Regions from separate parts of the Bacillus sp. BC05(2025) genome, predicted to be linked through region 1. Evidence: riboswitches for the same ligand, from Rfam matches in the RefSeq annotation. Region 1 holds a riboswitch; each other region holds the start of a gene.
The links. Region 1 has a riboswitch for thiamine pyrophosphate ahead of thiM (hydroxyethylthiazole kinase). Riboswitches for the same ligand answer to the same signal wherever they lie in the genome.
Positions count from the first base shown of each region.

Region 2: it holds a riboswitch for thiamine pyrophosphate, as region 1 does, so the genes downstream of both, tenA (thiaminase II) here and thiM (hydroxyethylthiazole kinase) in region 1, are expected to answer to the same signal.
Region 3: it holds a riboswitch for thiamine pyrophosphate, as region 1 does, so the genes downstream of both, thiC (phosphomethylpyrimidine synthase ThiC) here and thiM (hydroxyethylthiazole kinase) in region 1, are expected to answer to the same signal.

Region 1 is NZ_JBWYRA010000009.1:100,763-104,024, reverse strand. Features, by position in the region: gene topB (DNA topoisomerase III) at 1-1,360, opposite strand, end outside; TPP riboswitch at 1,629-1,738, shown strand; gene thiM (hydroxyethylthiazole kinase) at 1,811-2,617, shown strand; gene thiE (thiamine phosphate synthase) at 2,634-3,262, shown strand, end outside.
Region 2 is NZ_JBWYRA010000002.1:906,619-909,880, forward strand. Features, by position in the region: gene ACZ76X_RS10565 (ABC transporter permease) at 1-17, opposite strand, end outside; gene ACZ76X_RS10570 (ABC transporter ATP-binding protein) at 17-766, opposite strand; gene tenA (thiaminase II) at 735-1,430, opposite strand; TPP riboswitch at 1,513-1,616, opposite strand; TPP riboswitch at 1,677-1,789, opposite strand; gene ACZ76X_RS10580 (SH3 domain-containing protein) at 2,059-3,219, shown strand; gene ACZ76X_RS10585 (hypothetical protein) at 3,225-3,262, shown strand, end outside.
Region 3 is NZ_JBWYRA010000013.1:75,057-78,318, reverse strand. Features, by position in the region: gene thiC (phosphomethylpyrimidine synthase ThiC) at 1-1,225, opposite strand, end outside; TPP riboswitch at 1,338-1,453, opposite strand; gene lldP (L-lactate permease) at 1,525-3,186, opposite strand.

The DNA of each region.
Region 1 (3,262 bases):
GTAGAAGTTGCTCTTTTACGTCATCTGTTACATCATCATCTTCAAAGCGATTTTCGTATACTTCCTTCCAGCCGGCATGTAAAATTGTTTTTCCGCGTGCAATGAACGTTTCATTGCCAACTTTTGTGCGTAACGTTAGTTGTTCGTATTCGAATGCTGGGAATAAAACGGCTAAGAAACGTTTGACAACTAAATCATAAATTTTACGTTCTTTATCTGTGAAGGCAGAGAAATTAACGTATCCTTCTGTCGGAATAATTGCGTGATGATCGCTTACTTTACTATCATCAACAAATGATTTATTAGCCTTGATAGGCTTTTGTAATACTTTATGTGCTAAAGGACGGTACTCTCCAACTCCGCACGCCTTTAGACGTTCTGGAAGTGTTCCAACAATATCAGATGAAATATAGCGTGAATCTGTACGAGGGTATGTTAGCACTTTATGTTGCTCATACAATTTCTGCATAATGTTTAATGTTTCTTTCGCAGAGTAACCGAACTTTTTATTTGCATCACGTTGTAATTCAGTTAAATCGTAAAGACCAGGAGAGAATGACTTCTTCTGTTTTTTATCAATTTCCACAACAGTAGCATTATGCTTATCTAAAACTTTTACAATATCATCAATTTTTTCTTTATTAAAACTACGGCTATTGCCGTTTGCATCTTGCCAAGTTAATTTTAACTTATCAGTTGTTTGCGCTTCGATACCGTAGTAAGTTTGAGCTTTGAAGTTCTTTATTTCATCTTCACGATTAGCGATCATAGCGACAGTAGGTGTTTGCACACGGCCGCAATTCAGCTGGGCATTAAAGCGAGTCGTTAAAGCGCGAGTCGCGTTAAGACCGATATACCAGTCAGCTTCTGAACGTGCAACTGCTGAAGCGTATAAATTGTCATATGCTTTACCTGGTTTTAAATTTGCAAAACCATCTTTAATTGCTTTATCAGTAACGGATGAAATCCATAGACGTTTAATTGGTTTGTTAATTCGAACCTTATCAATAATCCAACGAGCGACTAATTCTCCTTCACGCCCAGCGTCTGTTGCTACAATAATTTCATTTACATCTTTTCTAAGTAGCTGACTTTTTACAGCATTAAATTGTTTCCCAGTTTGTTTAATAACCGTTAATTTCAAACGCTCAGGTAGCATAGGTAAATCTTCTAAATTCCACTTTTTATATTTCACATCATAGCTTTCTGGATCTGCTAATGTAACAAGATGACCTAAAGCCCAAGTTACAATATATTTACTACCTTCAAGGTAACCATTTCCTTTTTTATCGCACTTCAGTACGCGAGCAATATCACGTGCAACGGAAGGCTTTTCAGCGATTACAACGCTTTTTGACATATTTAAAACATCCTTTCAAATTTCCATACGTTAACTATAGCATACATCTTCTTGAGATTCAGTTTCGCTCCAGATTTGAACGTTTTTTAATGGGATAACATCTGTTTGAAAGTGAATGATGGTGACAGAACATAATATGCACCATGATGAGACTGTGAGAAATAGATAGTTATTATGCGTATTGTTTTATTTGTTGCTTCTATATTGAATAGAAAAGTAAAGAACTTGTTATTTTACTAGAATAAGAGTAGACTTTGAAGTAGAAGAATACTAAACACATGGGAGTTTGTGGATGCAAACTGAGAGTATGACTAATCCGTCATTGACCATTTGAACCTGTTGGATAATGCCAGCGTAGGGAGAGTGTAAAAACACATGTTCAGGCACTTTGCGTACGCGCAAAGTGTCTTTTTGTGTATCTCCCATCACTATAGTTAGGAGATGAGAAGGATGAATATGAAAGAAATTAGTAAAGTAGTGGATTTGGTGAGAGAGTCTAATCCGCTCGTTCATAATATTACAAATGTTGTTGTCACAAATTTTACAGCTAACGGTTTGTTAGCGTTAGGAGCATCGCCTGTAATGGCATATGCAAAAGAAGAAGTAGCAGAAATGGCTAGCATTGCTGGGGCGCTTGTTTTGAACATGGGTACACTTCGTCCTGACGAGGTAGAAGCGATGTTACTTGCTGGTAAATCAGCAAATGTGAACAATGTACCAGTACTGTTTGATCCAGTTGGTGCAGGAGCAACATCGTATCGAACAGAAGTTGCGAGACATATTCCGGCTGAAATCGAGTTAGCAATTATTCGCGGAAATGCAGCTGAAATAGCGAACGTTATTAATGAGAGATGGGAAATTAAAGGAGTAGACGCTGGTGCTGGGAATGGCAATGTCGTAAGTATTGCAAAACAGGCAGCAGATGAACTAAATACAGTTGCGGTAATTACTGGAAAAGAAGATGTTGTTACAGATGGAGAGCGAACAATCCTTATTCAAAATGGTCACCCTATTTTAACGAAAGTTACGGGAACTGGTTGTTTACTAACTTCTGTAATAGGAGCATTTGTAGCGGTAGAAAAGGATTATGTAAAGGCGGCAGTAGCAGCATTAACATTTTATGGTGTAGCTGCGGAACTGGCAGCTGCCAAGACGGTGGAAAAAGGACCTGGTAGTTTCCAAATTGAATTTTTAAATCAGTTAGCGAATACTACTTCAGGTGATATAGAGAAGTATGGGAAGATTGAGGTTATATAATAAGGAGGGAAAATAAATGTCGCGTATTTCAAAGGCAGAAATGTCTAGGTTGTTATCAGTATATTTTATTATGGGAAGTAACAATTGTACGAAGGATCCACTGCAAGTATTGAGAGATGCACTTGAAGGCGGTATAACAATTTTTCAATTTCGTGAAAAGGGCGCAGGCGCTTTAACGGGAGAGAAACACATTTGTTTCGCAAAAGAACTACAAGCAATTTGTAAGGAGTACGGTGTACCGTTTATCGTAAATGATGATGTGGAGCTAGCTCTTGAGTTAGATGCAGATGGCGTACATGTTGGACAAGATGATGAAGGGATTACTTCTGTTCGTGAAAAAATGGGGGATAAAATTGTTGGTGTATCTACACATACAATTGAAGAAGCACGCTGGGCGATTGAAAACGGAGCTGATTATTTAGGTGTCGGCCCTATTTTCCCAACGAATACGAAAAAAGATACGAAAGCTGTGCAAGGAACGAAAGGTTTAGCTCATTTTAGAGAACAAGGAATTACAATACCGATCGTCGGGATTGGCGGCATTACAATTGACAATACAGCTTCAGTTATAGAAGCGGGTGCAGACGGTGTTTCCATTATTTCTGCGATTAGTTTAGCGGAATCTGCGTATGAAAGTACGAAGAA
Region 2 (3,262 bases), on a different contig from region 1:
TCCTTCAACCGTTTCATCATACGAGTACCTGCCTTTGTAACATACTAAGAAGCTCATCTTTAAGCGCTAACACTTCAGGCTTATATAAATCTTTTCTTGTTCGATTACAATCAAGCGGTACAATCCTCTCGGTTAAAGTAGTTATCGGTCGCTGCTCAACTACTAAAATTCGATTAGAAAGAAACAATGCTTCTTCCACATCATGAGTGATAAACAAAATTGTTTTTTCCCACTCTTTCCATTGTTCAAACAACCATTCTTGCAAAGATGCCTTCGTTAAAGCATCCAACGAGCTAAACGGTTCATCTAACAGCAATATCTCCCCGCCTGTTAATAAAGTTCGAATAAAGGATACACGTTGTCTCATACCACCAGATAAATCTTTCGGATATTTTGTCTCGTACCCTTGTAAGCCAAATTTATGTAGCAGTTCCTTCGCTTTTATTTGTGCTTCTTTCTTCTGTACACCTTGGCACTCTAACGGCAGGGCAGCATTCTCAATAATCGTTCTCCACGGCAGGAGCATATCTTTTTGGGGCATATACCCTACAGGATGGCTCTTTGTTTCTGTCAGCTCTATCTGTCCCGTACTTGCTTCTTCTAAACCTGTAATAAGGCGAAATAAAGTACTTTTCCCGCATCCACTCGGTCCGATAATACTTACAAACTCTTTATCTTGTATAGAAGCATTTAATTCCTTGATGATTGGTTTCTCATCATAATGAAAAGAAACATTATGAAACTGTAGTATGTTCTTGCTCCTCAAATCCCCACATCTCCTTACGGTAGGACATATCCCAGAATAAATATTCAAATCGACTGGAATATAGGAAAATCTCCTCTAATCGATCTAGCTCTTTTTCAGACTTTCCAACTGCCATTTCATTTAATAAATCGATTAACCAAACACAAAGGTTGCCATATTCTTCAGAACTATAGCCTTGAATCCACTCACCAAAAAACTCATGATCTCTTGCTCCAGGAATATCATTTAAACGCTTTCCAATTTCCCAGTAGCTCCACATACATGGCAGAAGTGCTGCTATTAATTCCGCAAGTGTGCCATTTTGAGATACAGACATCATGTAATTTGTATAAGCTAAATTTTTAGCAGATGGTTTTGCAGACTCTATCTCCTCTATAGAAATCCCAAGTCTTTTTGCATATTGTTTATGAATTGTCATTTCTCCATTTAATATCCCATCAATTTGTTCAGCAAATTTCCCCATTACTTGTGGATTCGTTGCCTTTACAACACCGATGGCATATAGCTTTGCATAATCTAACAAATATAAATAATCTTGAATAATGTAATACTGAAACTTATCTTTTTCTAACGTGCCATCCCCCATACCTACAACAAATGGATGATTATGACTCATCTCCCAAACTGGTTGTACAGTTTCTAATAATCTATCGCAAAATTTCATTTCCCTATCCCCTTCCGGTATATGTATATAAATAAAAAACCACTTCTAAATAAGAAGTGGTTACAACAAATAAAATTATAATTTATTCGTTGTTCCACTTCCCTTCGCTAGTATTACCTAGATCAGGTGTGATAAGGGTTAAGGATTATTCCTCTCTCAGCACAACAAGCACCCCTAGTGGTTTAAATATGAAATTTTTAAACAAAAAAGCCCCGTTTCTATACGCAAAGAAACGGGGACTTATTATTAGTGTCCGAAGTGCTTCCCTACGCTAGCATAATCTAGATCAGGTAATAAAAAGGATCAAAGACTTAAGGTCTTACTCTCAGCTGGCAACACCAGCTCTCCTAGCAAACTATAAAATTATCACTGTCAGTATAACACCGTAATAAGACATCATCAACTGTTTTAATTTTCTCAATTGTCAACAAAATAACGAAGCCATATAATACTTATATTCTATCTTAGAAATTATTATCCTAATGAATTGGATAAAAAGGAATCATTATCCTCAAAAAATTTATTTTTATATTGATTTCATATTACATTTATGTGAATAAACCCACTATATTATATCTTTATACTATAATAAAATTACAACTATACAACTAGAGGAGGTCTCTATTATATGAATATGAAAGCTACTGCTTTAACAGCAACTACTGTCGCAATTGCTTCTTTACTTCCTTCTATGGGAGAAACAAATGTACAAACAGCCAACGCTGAACAATTATCTAATGGGAAAACTGGATATGTAAAAGTTGATCAAGTAGCCTTACATACAAAAGATAACGCAAATAGCTCATCAATTGATACAATTCGCTTTAATACGAAAGTGAACATACTTGGAACAACTAATGGTTGGTATAAAGTATCTGTTAATAATAAAGTAGGTTACGTACAAAAAGATTCTATTCTACTAAAAAACAAACTTCAATCTAATAATCAATATATCGTTAATGCCAATGCATTAAACGTTCGTTCTGAACCTAATTTAGAATCTTCAATTTTAGATGTATTACCAAATGGGAAATTCGTTACCATTGAAGAAGAACAAGGCGAGTGGTATAAAATTTTACATAATGGCAAAACAGGTTATGTACAAAAAGCATTCGTTTCTAATGGTTCACAGGCTTTAGTGAAAGGCATCACAGTTCAAAATAATACGAAATACACAGTTGCAACACCTAAACTTAATGTACGTAGCAACGCTAGTACAAGTAGTGCACTACTTGGTTCATTACAAAATGGTACACAATTACAAGTAGTGGAAACTGTAGGAACTTGGTATAAAATTCGTTTTGGCACAGGATACGGATATGTCGCAAAACATTATGTGGTGCAAAACCAAACGCAATCACAAGCTCAAACAGCTCAACCTACTTCCATTCCAGCAGTTTTCAAATTCCCTACACAAGGAAAAATTAGCTCAACCTTTGATATGCGCTGGGAACAAATGCATTATGGTATAGATATCGCAGCTCCAGGTAATGTCTCTATCCAAGCGGCGGCGGCAGGTAAAGTTGTGAAATCATATTATTCAGCTAGCTATGGCAATGTTGTGTTCATCGCCCATCAAATAAATGGGAAATTATATACAACAGTCTATGCTCACATGAAAGATCGCACTGTACAAGCTGGTGATCAAGTACAAGCTGGACAATTAGTAGGTCATATGGGAAACACAGGTCATTCATACGGGCAACATCTTCATTTTGAATTACACAATGGAGAATGGAATTTTGAAAAAACAAATGCAGTAAACCCACTGCCATATTTAGTTAGGTAAATTGTATGCCACGCAATATCAATATACCTCTCTTAATTGAATA
Region 3 (3,262 bases), on a different contig from region 1:
GACAAATATCAAGTTCTTTCTCCATATTCTCTTTAATTAAGTGCATCGGTACATGCCCAGGTCCTTCAATCATCACTTGCACATCATGCTTCCAAGCAATCTTCGTTAATTCACCAAGTGTTTCAAGTTCAGAGAATTGCGCTTCGTCATTTGCATCTGCAATCGAACCTGGACGTAATCCATCTCCAAGAGAGAACGAAACGTCGTACTGCTTCATAATTTCACAAATTTCTTCAAAATGAGTATACAAGAAGTTTTCTTTATGATGGAATAAACACCACTGTGCCATAATCGAACCACCGCGTGAAACGATACCCGTCGTACGCTTTGCAGTAATCGGAATGTAGCGAAGTAATACGCCCGCGTGAATTGTAAAGTAATCAACGCCTTGCTCCGCTTGCTCAATTAACGTATCACGATACACTTCCCACGTTAAATCTTCTGCAATTCCATTTACTTTCTCCAGCGCTTGATAGATTGGTACAGTTCCAACTGGTACAGGCGCGTTACGAATAATCCACTCACGTGTCGTATGAATATTTTTACCTGTAGATAAATCCATAATCGTATCTGCACCCCAGCGCGTTGCCCACGTCATCTTCTCTACTTCTTCTGCGATAGAAGAGGATACAGCAGAGTTTCCGATATTTGCATTGACCTTCACATGGAAGTTACGTCCAATAATCATCGGTTCTGCTTCCGGATGGTTAATATTTGCTGGTAAAATAGCTCGACCTTCCGCGATTTCCTTACGAACAAACTCAGGCTCTACTCCTTCACGGATCGCAACATATTCCATCTCAGACGTAATAATGCCATTACGTGCATAGTGCATTTGCGTAACATTTGCACCTTGCTTCGCTCTAAGCGGTTTGCGACCCATTTGCGGGAAAACAGGTGTATGTTTTGAAGCTACCTTCACACCGTCATCCTCTGGTTTCACTTCGCGCCCTTCGTATGCTTCTACATCCCCGCGCTCTAGAATCCAAGAGTGGCGCGGCGCCTGCAACCCCTTTTCCAGCTCCACTTTATACGCAGGATCTGTATAAGGACCGCTCGTATCATATACACGAATTGGCGGATTCGGAATGCCGTTCGTTTCACTTTGTTCAATCTCACGCATCGGCACTTTCATACCCGCGCGTGGCCCATCCACATATACTTTCTTACTTCCCGGTAAACTCGATTTCAATTCAATTTGCTCAGATGAAACAGATTGTTTCATAACCTTTGTTGCCCCCCTGTACGTGACAAGGACGAGATATGGCCAGCGTATGCCAAAATAAAAAGAGCCAGGTCCATAAAAAAATAAGGACCTGGCTCATAAAGACATCATTATGTAAAGCCGTTAACTTCCCTACGCTGGTACGAGCCAGATCAGGTCCAAAGGGTTAAGAAGTTCACGCGCTTCTCTCTCAGCCTACGCATACGTTAGGCACCCCTAGTTTATCACTGATTTAATTTTCAATACTTTCTCATCATACACGATAATCTGAAAAATGCAAAGTTTATTTCTTTTGTTACTTATGGAATCATCCACGTTAAATAATATGCCTGTACATACGTCATAATACCAACAATAATTACGAAGAATAAACTATGCTTCACTGTAAAGCGGAATAAATCTGATTCTTTTCCAGCAAGTCCAACTGCTGCACAAGCAATTGCAATCGATTGCGGAGAAATCATTTTTCCTGTTACACCGCCCGTTGTATTTGCTGCAACAAGAAGTACTTCAGATACACCGACTTGCTGCGCTGTAATCGCTTGTAAATTCGAGAACAGTGCATTTGCTGACGTATCAGACCCTGTTAAGAATACCCCAATCCAACCTAAGAATGGTGAGAAGAACGGGAATAGTGCTCCAGTTCCTGCAAGCGCTAACGCTAATGTAGAAGATAAACCAGAATAGTTTGCAATAAATGCAAATCCTAATACGAATCCGATAGATAGAATTGGCATTTTAAGCTCATTTAACGTTTCTTTAAATGTCGCTACTGCATCTTTTGCACTCATTTTCAAAATAAAGATAGAAATGATACAAGCAATTAAGATTGCTGTTCCTGTTGCTGATAGTACATCAAACTTCAAAATCGCCTCGTAAGGCGTTGGTTTATTTACAATTGGCTCTGCTTTCATTACTAAATTGTGTAAGCCTGGAATTTCAAACTTAAACACGAGGCTTTCCAATGCGCCGCCTGGAGCAAATAACGCTTTAAAGAAGCTTTGACTCCAAATGACTACCATCACAGTTAAAATAATAAATGGAGACCATGCTTTTACAACTTTTCCTACTGTTAGTTTCGGCATAGATGTTGCCGTCGTTGTCGCAGCTACTTCACTATTTGCTTGTTTAGACTGATAAATTTCTTTCGGCTGCCAAACTTTTAAGAATAGCGATAAACTCACTAAACTTACTAGTGCTGACGTAATATCCGGAAGTTCTGGTCCTAAGAATGTCGCTGTAATGAACTGCGTAATTGCAAATGAACTACCCGCTACAAATAGAGCAGGCCATGTTTGTCTTACCCCTTTAAATCCATCCATTAAAAATACGATGAAGAACGGAACAAATAATGATAAGAACGGTAATTGATGTCCAGCCATTTGTCCAATTTTATGTGGATCAATACCAGTTACTTGTCCAGCAACTGTAATCGGAATTCCCATCGCTCCGAACGCTACCGGTGCCGTATTTGCGATTAAGCAAAGACCCGCTGCATATAAAGGATTTAATCCAAGACCTGCAAGAAGCGCTGCCGTAATCGCTACTGGTGCACCAAATCCTGCTGCTCCTTCTAAAAATGCTCCGAATGAAAAACCGATTAAAATAACAAGTAAACGATGGTCATTCGTAATGGATAATACGGATGCACGAATGACATCAAATTGACCTGTTTTCACAGATATTTTATATAAAAATACCGACATAATGATAATCCAAGCAATTGGCCATAGTCCGTATAAAAAACCATATCCGGTCGCTGCCATCGCCATTGTGAACGGCATCTTATAAGCGAATAATGCCACTAAAATTGTAAGTACAACTGTAATAAAACCTGCCACATACCCCTTCATGCGGAAAACTGCTAACGCTAAGAAAAAAAAGATAATCGGAATAAGTGCGACCGCTGCCGAAATCCAAATATTTCCGAACGGATCATAAACTTGTGTCCATGTGTTCATTGTTTTCTCCCCCTAAAGAATCCCCTTTTAAATAGAATAATCTCATCAATAGACTATCAGGTCATCATACCTTTAA